2 regions of the Streptomyces sp. NPDC090741 genome follow, and region 1 is predicted to be linked to the other one. Evidence: predicted binding sites of a transcription regulator. Region 1 holds the regulator's gene; the other holds the start of a gene.
What was found. The regulator HrcA, encoded in region 1, represses chaperone genes, less so after heat shock. The targets are predictions, from matches to a motif close to TTNGCACTCNGNNNNNCNGAGTGCNAA.
Positions count from the first base shown of each region.

Region 2: groES (co-chaperone GroES) is a predicted target of HrcA. The motif match lies at 1,737-1,763, and genes of this name have one in related genera.

Region 1 covers NZ_JBIVXF010000005.1:379,631-385,197, reverse strand. The annotation lists gene ACIQU4_RS16755 (DUF3097 domain-containing protein) at 1-650, opposite strand, end outside; gene ACIQU4_RS16750 (MBL fold metallo-hydrolase) at 679-1,404, opposite strand; gene hrcA (heat-inducible transcriptional repressor HrcA) at 1,560-2,576, shown strand; gene dnaJ (molecular chaperone DnaJ) at 2,577-3,716, shown strand; gene ACIQU4_RS16735 (nitronate monooxygenase) at 3,864-4,955, shown strand; gene ACIQU4_RS16730 (16S rRNA (uracil(1498)-N(3))-methyltransferase) at 4,952-5,567, shown strand, end outside.
Region 2 covers NZ_JBIVXF010000001.1:996,160-1,001,726, forward strand. The annotation lists gene groL (chaperonin GroEL) at 1-1,170, opposite strand, end outside; gene groES (co-chaperone GroES) at 1,282-1,590, opposite strand; gene ACIQU4_RS04620 (response regulator transcription factor) at 1,985-2,680, shown strand; gene ACIQU4_RS04625 (sensor histidine kinase) at 2,673-4,121, shown strand; gene ACIQU4_RS04630 (LCP family protein) at 4,187-5,440, shown strand; gene ACIQU4_RS04635 (FtsW/RodA/SpoVE family cell cycle protein) at 5,428-5,567, shown strand, end outside.

The sequences.
Region 1 (5,567 bases):
CAGTCCTGGCCCGGCGGGATCACCGGCCACGCGGCGATGCCCAGCGCGGACGGCTTCACCGCCTGCCAGACGTCCACGTACGGGTGGCCGACGATCAGGACGTCCGACGACGTCACCGACGCCGCGATACGGGACTCCTTCGAGCCCGGGACCAGGTGGTCCACCAGGATCCCCAGGCGGGCGTCCGGGGCCGGGGCGAAGTCCGCGACCACCGCGGGGAGGTCGTCGATGCCCTCCAGGTACTCCACCACCACGCCCTCGATCCGCAGGTCGTCGCCCCAGACCCGCTCCACCAGCTCGGCGTCGTGCCGGCCCTCGACGTAGATCCGCCCGGCGCGCGCCACACGGGCGCGCGCCCCGGGGACCGCCACCGAGCCCGACGCCGTGCGCAAGGGCGCCGCAGGGGCCCGTGAGGGGCGGGTCAGGGTCACCACGGCGCCCTCCAGCAGGAAGCCCCGCGGCTCCAGCGGGAACACCCGCCGCTTGCCGAAGCGGTCCTCCAGGGTCACCGTGCCCGCCTCGCAGGCCACCACCGCGCCGCAGAAGTCCGTACCCGCCACCTCGACCACCAGGTCGGCGTCCGCCGGTACCTCCGGCACCGGCTTGGGGCGCTTCCACTGCGGGGTCAGGTCGGGGGAGTACTCGCGCATCCGGCCGAGCGTAGGAGAGAGCGCGGGCTCACGGGCCCGACACGCCGAACCGCCGTGCCAGTGTGTCGCGTTGCTCACGGACGAAGCCCGCGGAGACCACCGCTCCGTGACCCGGCACGTACAGAGCGTCGTCCCCGCCCAGTGACAGCAGCCGGTCCAGCGCCGCCGGCCACTGCGCCGGCACCGCGTCGCTGCCCGCCTGCGGTTCGCCCGACTCCTCGACGAGGTCCCCGCAGAACACCGTCTCGCGCTCTCCGGGGACGAACACCGCCAGGTCGTGCCGGGTGTGCCCGGGCCCGACGTTGGCCAGCAGCACCTGCACCCCGCCCAGCTCCAGCGTCCATTCGCCCGACACGGAGTGCCTCGGCACCACCAGCCGGTCCACCGCCTCGGCGGCCTCGGCCTCCGCCAGCCCCTGCAGGACCGCACTGACGCGCAGCTCCTCCCGGCCGGTCGACAGCTCCGAGTCCAGCCCGACCGCCCCGTACACCTCGGCCCCGGCGAACGCCGCCACGCCCAGTACGTGATCGAAATGGCCGTGCGTGAATGCGATATGCGTCACGCCCCGCCCCGTCAGCCGCTCCGCCTCGGCCCGCAGCTGCGCGCCTTCGCGTACGCACGATCCGGGATCGATCAGGAGGACCGACTCGTCCCCCACCACCAGTCCCACCGTGCAGTCCCACACCGGGAGTCGACGCCGTCCGGTCCGCCCGGTCAGCCGCTCCCAGCCTGCCTCTTCCCAACGCACGTCCATGCCGCGACGCTACCCTGGCGGGCCGCCCTTGCCAGGGCCTGACTACCCGGCCGTACACTGGCCGGGGGATCTCTGGCACTCGAACGCCTGGAGTGCCAACGAAGCCGATGAAACCGCCCATGACGAGCGCCGACGACCAGCAGGAGGTGTGCGCGATGCTCAGCGAACGCAGACTCGAGGTGCTGCGCGCCATCGTCCAGGACTACGTCGGGACGGAGGAGCCGGTCGGCTCCAAGGCGCTCACCGAGCGGCACCGGCTCGGCGTCTCACCCGCCACCGTGCGCAACGACATGGCCGTGCTGGAGGACGAGGGCTACATCGCCCAGCCCCACACCAGCGCCGGCCGGATCCCCACGGACAAGGGCTACCGGCTCTTCGTCGACAAGCTGGCGGGGGTCAAACCGCTGTCGACGCCCGAGCGCCGGGCCATCCAGAACTTCCTCGACGGCGCCGTCGACCTCGACGACGTCGTCGGCCGCACCGTGCGGCTGCTCGCACAGCTCACCCGGCAGGTCGCCGTCGTCCAGTACCCGAGCCTGACCCGGTCCACGGTCCGGCACGTCGAGCTGCTGTCGCTGGCTCCGGCCCGGCTGATGCTCGTGCTGATCACCGACACGGGCCGGGTCGAGCAGCGGCTCGTCGACTGCCAGACGCCGTTCGGCGAGACCTCGCTCGCCGATCTGCGGGCCCGGCTCAACAGCCGGGTCGTCGGCCGCCGGTTCACCGACGTGCCGCAGCTCGTGCAGGATCTGCCGGAGTCCTTCGACCCGGAGGACCGCAGCACGGTGTCGACCGTGCTCTCCACCCTGCTGGAGACACTGGTCGAGGAGGCCGAGGAGCGGCTGATGATCGGCGGAACCGCCAATCTCACGCGCTTCGGACACGATTTTCCCCTGACGATCAGGCCGGTGCTCGAAGCGCTGGAGGAGCAGGTCGTGCTCCTCAAGCTGCTGGGCGAGGCCAACGAGTCGGGAATGGCCGTACGGATCGGGCATGAGAATGCCTACGAGGGACTGAACTCCACGTCCGTCGTCTCCGTCGGCTACGGTTCGGGCGGCGAGACTGTCGCCAAACTCGGCGTGGTCGGACCGACCCGCATGGACTACCCCGGAACGATGGGAGCGGTACGCGCAGTGGCACGTTACGTCGGACAGATCCTGGCGGAGTCGTAAGTGGCCACGGACTACTACGCCGTTCTCGGCGTGCGCCGCGACGCATCGCAGGACGAGATCAAGAAGGCCTTCCGCCGCCTCGCGCGTGAACTCCACCCGGATGTGAATCCGGACCCGAAGACGCAGGAGCGCTTCAAGGAGATCAACGCGGCGTACGAGGTGCTCTCGGACCCGCAGAAGAAGCAGGTCTACGACCTCGGTGGCGACCCGCTGTCCTCCTCGGGCGGCGGTGGCGGCGCGGGCGGCTTCGGTGCGGGCGGCTTCGGCAACTTCTCCGACATCATGGACGCCTTCTTCGGCCAGGCCTCGCAGCGCGGCCCGCGCTCGCGGACCCGCCGCGGCCAGGACGCCATGATCCGCCTCGACCTGGAACTGGACGAGGCCGCCTTCGGCACCACCAAGGACATCCAGGTCGACACGGCCGTCGTCTGCACCACCTGCTCCGGCGAGGGCGCCGCCCCCGGCACCTCGGCGCAGACGTGTGACATGTGCCGTGGCCGCGGTGAGGTCTCGCAGGTCACCCGGTCCTTCCTGGGCCAGGTCATGACCTCGCGCCCCTGCCCCCAGTGCCAGGGCTTCGGCACCGTGGTCCCGACCCCGTGCCCCGAGTGCGCGGGCGACGGACGGGTGCGCTCCCGCCGCAGCCTCACGGTCAAGATCCCGGCCGGCGTCGAGAACGGCACCAGGATCCAGCTCGCGGGCGAGGGCGAGGTCGGCCCCGGCGGCGGCCCCGCCGGCGACCTGTACGTGGAGATCCACGAGCTGTCGCACCCGACCTTCCAGCGGCGCGGGGACGACCTGCACTGCACGGTGACCCTCCCCATGACGGCCGCGGCCCTGGGCACCAAGTGCCCGCTGGAGACCCTGGACGGCATGGAGGAGATCGACATCCGCCCGGGCACCGGCTCCGGCCAGTCGATCCCGCTGCACGGGCGCGGCGTCACGCACCTGCGCGGCGGCGGCCGCGGCGACCTGATCGTCCACGTCGAGGTCACCACCCCGGGCAAGCTGGACGCCCAGCAGGAGGAGCTGCTGCGCCAGCTCGCCAAGCTGCGCGGCGAGGAACGGCCCATGGGCCAGTTCGCGCCGGGTCAGCAGGGCCTGTTCAGCCGCCTGAAGGATGCCTTCAACGGCCGCTGACCGGCCTGCCGGCAGACGTACGAGCCCGGTCCGGGGATGCCCCGGACCGGGCTCGCCGCATCGATCCGGACGACGCCGGGGAAGCGGACTATGCCAGGCGAATGCCGTGATTCGGCCCGGTGGGCGGGACATGGCACGATGCAGTGCATGTCCTCCGCACCGTACGGTCTCTCCCCTTACCCGATCGTGCAGGCTCCCATGGCGGGCGGCGCCTCCTGTCCGCCACTGGCCGCCGCCGTGTGCGAGGCGGGCGGTCTGGGCTTCCTGGCCGGCGGCTACAAGACCGCCGACGGCGTGTACCAGGAGATCAAGCAGCTGCGCGCGCTCACCCGGCGCCCGTTCGGCGTGAACCTGTTCATGCCGCAGACCGGCTACGTGGACCCGGCCGCCGTGGAGGCGTACCGCGGGCAGCTGGCCGGCGAGGCCAGCTGGTACGAGCTGTCCCTGGCCGACGAGGACATCATCGGCACCAGCGACGACGGCTACGACGCCAAGCTCGCGATCCTCCTCGAAGACCCGGTCCCCGTGGTCTCGTTCACCTTCGGCTGCCCCGCGCCCGCGGTCCTCGCCGCCCTGCGCAAGGCCGGCACGTACTCGGTCGTCACCGTCACCTCGGTCGACGAGGCCCGCGCCGCCCAGGCGGCGGGCGCCGACGCGGTCTGCGTCCAGGGCGTGGAGGCGGGCGGCCACCAGGGCACCCACCGCGACGACCCGCAGGCCGACGGCACGGCCGGTGTGGGCCTGCTCGCACTGGTGGCCCAGGTACGGGAGGCCGTGGCCCTCCCGATCATCGCGGCGGGCGGTCTGATGCGGGGCTCGCAGATCGCGGCGCTGCTGGCGGCGGGCGCGGAGGCGGCGCAGCTCGGCACCGCGTTCCTGGCCTGCCCCGAGTCGGGGGCGCACCCGCTGCACAAGCAGTCGCTGACGGACCCCCTGTTCCCCCACACGGAGCTGACCAGGGCGTTCTCGGGGCGACCGGCCCGGGGCCTGGTGAACCGGTTCATGCGCGAGCACGGGCCGTACGCCCCGGCCGCGTACCCGCAGATCCACCACATGACCGCCGGGCTGCGCAAGGCCGCCGCCGCGGCCGGGGACCCGCAGGGCATGGCCCTGTGGGCGGGCCAGGGGCACCGGCTTGCGCGGGCGCTGCCCGCGCGGGAGCTGGTGGAGGTGCTGGCGGCCGAACTGGCCGAGGCCCGTTCCGTGTTGAAGTCGACGAACAACAGGAGTACGTCATGACCGCCCCCGTGTTCGTGGTCGAAGAGGTCCCCGCGGGGCCGGAGTTCGTGCTCGACGGCCCCGAAGGCCGGCACGCGGTGTCCGTGAAACGGCTGAACCAGGGCGAGGACGTGGTCCTCACCGACGGGCGCGGTCACTGGACGGAGGGCGTGGTCAAGGCCGCCGAGGGCAAGGACCGGCTGGTCCTCACCGACCTGCACACGATCCAGGAGGAACCGGAACCGGCCGTCCGGATCACCGTCGTCCAGGCCCTGCCCAAGGGGGACCGCGGCGAGCTCGCCGTCGAGACCATGACCGAGACCGGCGTGGACGCCATCGTCCCCTGGCAGGCCTCGCGCTGCATCACCCAGTGGCGCGGCGATCGCGGCGCCAAGTCGCTGGCCAAGTGGCGGGCCACGGCCCGGGAGGCGGGCAAGCAGTCCCGCCGCGTCCGCTTCCCGGAGGTGGCGGAGGCCATGTCCACCAAGCAGGTCGCGGCCCTGTTGGCCGGGGCCGATCTGGCGATGGTCCTCCACGAGGACCGGGACACCCCCTCGGGGGCCCTGGCCACGGCCGAACTCCCGGCCGGAGGCTCCATCGTCCTGGTCGTCGGACCGGAGGGCGGGGTCTCCC
Region 2 (5,567 bases), on a different contig from region 1:
CTTGAGCTCCACCTCGGTGGCGGCGCCGACCTTGATGACGCAGACGCCGCCGGCGAGCTTCGCCAGGCGCTCCTGCAGCTTCTCGCGGTCCCAGTCCGAGTCGGTGGACTCGATCTCGGCCTTGATCTGGTTGACGCGGCCGACGACCTCGTCGTGGCTGCCGCCACCGTCGACGATGGTCGTGTCGTCCTTGGAGATGGTCACGCGGCGCGCGGAACCGAGGACGTCCAGACCGGCCTGGTCGAGCTTGAGGCCGACCTCCTCGGCGATGACGGTGGCACCGGTGAGGGTGGCCATGTCCTGGAGCATCGCCTTGCGACGGTCACCGAAGCCGGGGGCCTTGACGGCGACCGCGTTGAAGGTGCCGCGGATCTTGTTGACGACGAGGGTGGAGAGCGCCTCGCCATCGACGTCCTCGGCGATGATCAGCAGCGGCTTCGAGGCGCCGGCCTGGATGACCTTCTCGAGCAGCGGCAGGAGGTCCTGGATGGAGGAGATCTTGCCCTGGTTGATCAGGATGTACGGGTCGTCGAGGACGGCCTCCATACGCTCCTGGTCGGTGACCATGTACGGCGAGAGGTAGCCCTTGTCGAAGGCCATGCCCTCGGTGAACTCCAGCTCCAGGCCGAAGGCGTTGGACTCCTCGACGGTGATGACACCGTCCTTGCCGACCTTGTCCATCGCCTCGGCGATGAGCTCGCCGACCTGCTGGTCCTGCGCGGAGAGCGCGGCCACGGCGGCGATGTCGGACTTGTCCTCGATCGGGCGGGCCGTCGCGAGGAGCTCCTCGGACACGGCCTTGACCGCGGCGTCGATGCCCTTCTTCAGGGCGGCCGGGGAGGCGCCGGCGGCGACGTTGCGCAGGCCCTCGCGGACCAGCGCCTGGGCCAGCACGGTGGCGGTGGTGGTGCCGTCACCCGCGATGTCGTTGGTCTTGGTCGCCACCTCCTTCACGAGCTGCGCGCCCAGGTTCTCGTACGGGTCGTCCAGCTCGACCTCGCGGGCGATGGTGACACCGTCGTTGGTGATGGTGGGGGCGCCGAACTTCTTGTCGATGACGACGTTGCGGCCCTTGGGGCCGATCGTCACCTTCACCGTGTCGGCCAGCTTGTTGACGCCGCGCTCGAGGGCGCGACGGGCGTCCTCGTCGAACTTCAGGATCTTCGCCATGGGAGCGGTTCAGCCCTCTCGAAAACTCGGGTTTAACGAACTGCGCCCCTTGCCGCCCGGCAATCAGCGGGGTGACCAGGGGCGCAGCTCAAGCAATACAGATGAAGTGGATTACTTCTCGATGATCGCGAGGACGTCGCGAGCCGAGAGGACGAGGTACTCCTCGCCGCTGTACTTCACTTCGGTGCCGCCGTACTTGCTGTACAGCACGATGTCGCCGACGCTGACGTCCAGCGGGAGACGCTGGCCGTCCTCGAAGCGGCCCGGACCGACCGCGAGGACGACGCCCTCCTGGGGCTTCTCCTTCGCGGTGTCCGGGATGACCAGGCCGGAAGCCGTGGTCTGCTCGGCGTCGAGCGGCTGGACCACGATGCGGTCCTCGAGCGGCTTGATGGCAACCTTGGAGCTGGTGGTCGTCACGATCCGACCTCCCCCTTCGGAGATCTCACGGGGCTAACTGTCTGGGGTGGCGACCAGGTGGATCCGTCGTCGCGGGTGCCGGACCTGCCCGTCGCTGTGTTGGCACTCACCGGTGGCGAGTGCCAGGTGCGAGACTATTCCGGCGATTAGCACTCGGTCAAGCGGAGTGCCAACACGCTCCGCTGGGTGATCCGGATCGGGGGTGCCCCCCGGGCCCCGCGGCGGCATCCCGCCCGGGGGATCGGGGGTGCCCCCGGGGCCCCGCGGCGGCATCCCGCCCGGGGCTCCGCCGGGCATCCGCCCCGGAGGCGGATTGAGCCCCGCCGGCGTTTGAGGCGTGGGGGGGGCAGGCGGGGCCGGGGCCACGAGGTGGGCGGTATGTGACGCTTGGGGCGTGCGCATTCTCGTGGTCGAAGACGAAGAAGGCCTCGCCGAGTCCCTGCGGCGCGGTCTCTCCGCCGACGGGCACTGGGTCGACCTCGCCCACGACGGCCACCGCGGGCTGGACCTCGCCCGCACCGGCTCGTACGACGCCGTCCTGCTCGACCTGATGCTGCCCGGCCTCAGCGGCTACGAGATCTGCGCCCGCCTGCGGGCGGACGGCGACCCCACGCCCGTCCTCATGCTGACCGCCAAGGACGGCGAGTACGACGAGGCCGAAGGCCTCGACTCCGGCGCCGACGACTACCTCACCAAGCCGTTCTCGTTCGTGGTCCTGGCCGCCCGGCTCCGCGCCCTCGCCCGCCGGGCGGCCGGCGCCACCACCGGGGCCGCCGACCCCCACCACACCCTCCAGGCCGGCGACCTCGTACTCGAACCCGCCGGCCGCCGCTGCCGCCGCGGTACGCACGACATCGAGCTCACCGCCCGCGAGCTCGGCGTACTCGCCTGCCTGATGGAGCAGCCCGGCCGCGCCGTCGCCAAACAGGACATCCTGGACCAGGTCTGGGACACCCCGCACGCCATCGACCCGAACATCGTCGAGGTGTACGTGTCCTCGCTGCGCAAGAAGATCGACGCCCCCTTCGGCCGCCGCTCGATCCTCACCGTGCACGGCACCGGCTACCGCATGGCTCCTGACGGTGGCTAGGACGAGCCCGGGGCCGCTCCGGCGGCGGGCGGCGCTGGCCGCCGCGCTCGCCATGGCCGCCGTACTGGGCGCCGGCGGGCTGTGGCTCTACACCCTGCTGCGGGCCAACCTCCTCGACAACACCACCAACCGCACCGAGCTCGCCGCCCGCAAGGTCGCCGCCCAGCTCGACGGCCGGCTCGACGGCCACGACTTCCCCGGCGGCCTCGCGTCCGGCGAGCGGCTGCCCGCGCCGGAGAGCGGGGTGGACCTGGTCCTCGTACGGGACGCGCAGGGGCGGACCGTCGCCTCCACCGGGGACCTCGGGGACACCCCCGACCTCGGCGGCCTGCGCCCGCCCGCGCCCGGTGCGTCGGGCGCGCCCGGCGCATCCCGTGCGTCCGGCGAGGACTCCCGCTCCGCCGTGCTCCCGCCCGCGCGCCCCGGCGCGGAACGGCGCGCGGTGGTCGCGGTCGATGCGCCGGGCGGGCACGAGGTGTACGCCGTCACCGTGCTCGGCGACGTGGACGACGCGACCCGCGCCATCGCCCTCGGCCTGCTGGCCGGCGCACCCCCGCTGATCGGCTTCGCGGCGGCCCTCGCCCGGTGGGTGACGGGGCATGCCCTGCGCCCCGTCACCGCGATCCGGTCCGAGCTCGCGGCGGTCACCGCCAGCGAGCTGGACCGCCGCGTTCCGGATCCCGGCGGGGCGGACGAGATCGCCCAGCTGGCCCGCACCGTCAACGACACGCTCGACCGGCTGGAGCGGTCCGACGCCCGGCAGCGGCAGTTCACCGCGGACGCCTCGCACGAGCTGCGCAATCCGCTGGCCGCGGTCCGGTCCCGGCTGGAGGTGGCTCTGGCCCAGGGCCGCCCCGACCGGGAGTCGGTCGCGGCCGCACTGGCCGATACCGAGCGGCTCCAGCGCATCGCGGCGGACCTGCTGCTGCTCGCCCGCCTCGACGGCGGCTCCGTACCGCGGGCCGAGCCGGTGGACCTGGCGCTGCTGGCCGCGGAGGACCTGGCCCGGCGGCCGGCCCCCCGGGTTCCGCTCCGGCTGGACGCGCAGGCGCCCGTACCGGCGGCCGGGGATCCGGCGCGGCTGGAGCGGGCGCTGGCCAACCTGGTGGACAACGCGCTGCGGCACGCCCGTACGGGGGTCGTCGTACGGGCGGCCACCGAGCCGGCGGACCCCGGCGCCGGCCGCTGGGCGGTGCTGGAGGTCGAGGACGACGGCCCCGGCATCCCGGCGGCGGACCGCGACCGGGTCTTCGAGCGGTTCGTCCGCCTGGACCAGGACCGCGGCCGCGCGGGCGGCGGTACGGGCCTCGGCCTGGCCATCGTCCGCGAGATCGCCCGTGCGCACGGCGGCGAGGCCCGCGCGCTGCCGTCGAGGGCGGGCGGCGGCATCCGCCTCGTCCTGCGCGTGCCGACCGGCGGGGCGGCCCCGACCCGTCCCTGAACATCCTGAACGCCCTTCAGGAGTCTCAGGAATCCTTCAGCACCCCTCCCCCAGCATCGACTGGCATGAGCGCGCACCGGAGGAAGACCAGCCACCCCGCCCGCCGGCCCCGCCACCCCCGGCCCCGCCGGTTCCGCATCGCCCGCACCCCGCTCGTCGCCGTCTGCGCGCTGGCCGTCATGGCCGCCGCCGGGGCCTGGTACGTGTACCGGGACCTCGCCGGCAGCATCGGCAGCTCCAAGGCCCTGGAGGGCGCCGAGAAGTCGAAGTACGGCGACACCAACATCCTGCTGATGGGCCTGGACAGCCGCCGCGACCAGAACGGCGAGAAACTGCTGGAGGAGGTCCTCGACAAACTGCACGCCGGCAGCTCCGACATCGGCGGCTACAACGCGAACACGCTGATCCTGCTCCACGTCCCCGGCGACGGCAGCCAGGCGAAGGCCTTCTCGGTCCCGCGCGACGACTTCGTCGACATACCGGGACAGGGGCCGGGACAGGGGCCGGGGCAGGGCAAGGGCAAGGGCAAGGACAAGATCAAGAAGGCGTACGGGCTGGCGAAGGCCAAGGAGGAGGAGCGGCTCTCGGCCCAGGGGGTCAAGGACCGGCGCCGGCTGGAGCGCGAGGGGCGGGAGGCCGGCCGCAAGGCACAGATCGAGACGGTACGGAACTTCCTGGGCGTCCCGGTCGATCACTTCGCCGAACTCAACCTGGCCGGTTTCTACCAGCTCGCCCAGGCGCTGGGCGGCGTACCGGTGTGCCTGAAGAAGCCGGTGCGGGACAAGTACTCGGGCGCCGACTTCCCGGCGGGCCGCCAGACCCTGAACGGTCAGCAGTCCCTGGCCTTCGTGCGCCAGCGGCACGGCCTGGACATGGGTGATCTGGACCGGACGAAGCGGCAGCAGGCCTTCCTGGCGGGTGCCACGCAGAAGCTGAACTCGGCCGGAACCTTCACCGATCCGGTCAAGCTGATGAAGCTGATCGACGCCGCGAAACAGGACGTGGTGACGGACGCGGGCTGGGACCTGATGTCGTTCGTGAAGCAGGCGAAGAACCTGTCCGGCGGCAAGGTGGCGTTCACGACACTGCCCGTCGAGCGGTTCGGAAGGAACCATGGGGAGGACATAAACGTCGTAGACGATATGAAGATAAAGCGCCTCATTGCCGAGCAGATCGGACCGGGGTCTTCCGCATCTGCGGCCGCTCCGAGCCCGAGCGGCGCCCCGGGGGCGCCTCCGGGACCGGCTCCCGCCGCCCCGGCCCCGACCGTGAGCGGCAGCCCCGCCATCGACGGTGGCGGCATCCCGTGCGTGGACTGAGACCGCTCACGACGGCCGGCTCGCGCCGCCGTACCGAGGCGCTGCTCCTCGTCTTCGTCGTCGCCCTCACCGTCTTCGGGCACGCGAGCGCCGGCCTGGCGATGAACGGCGAGCTGCCCGGCAACCT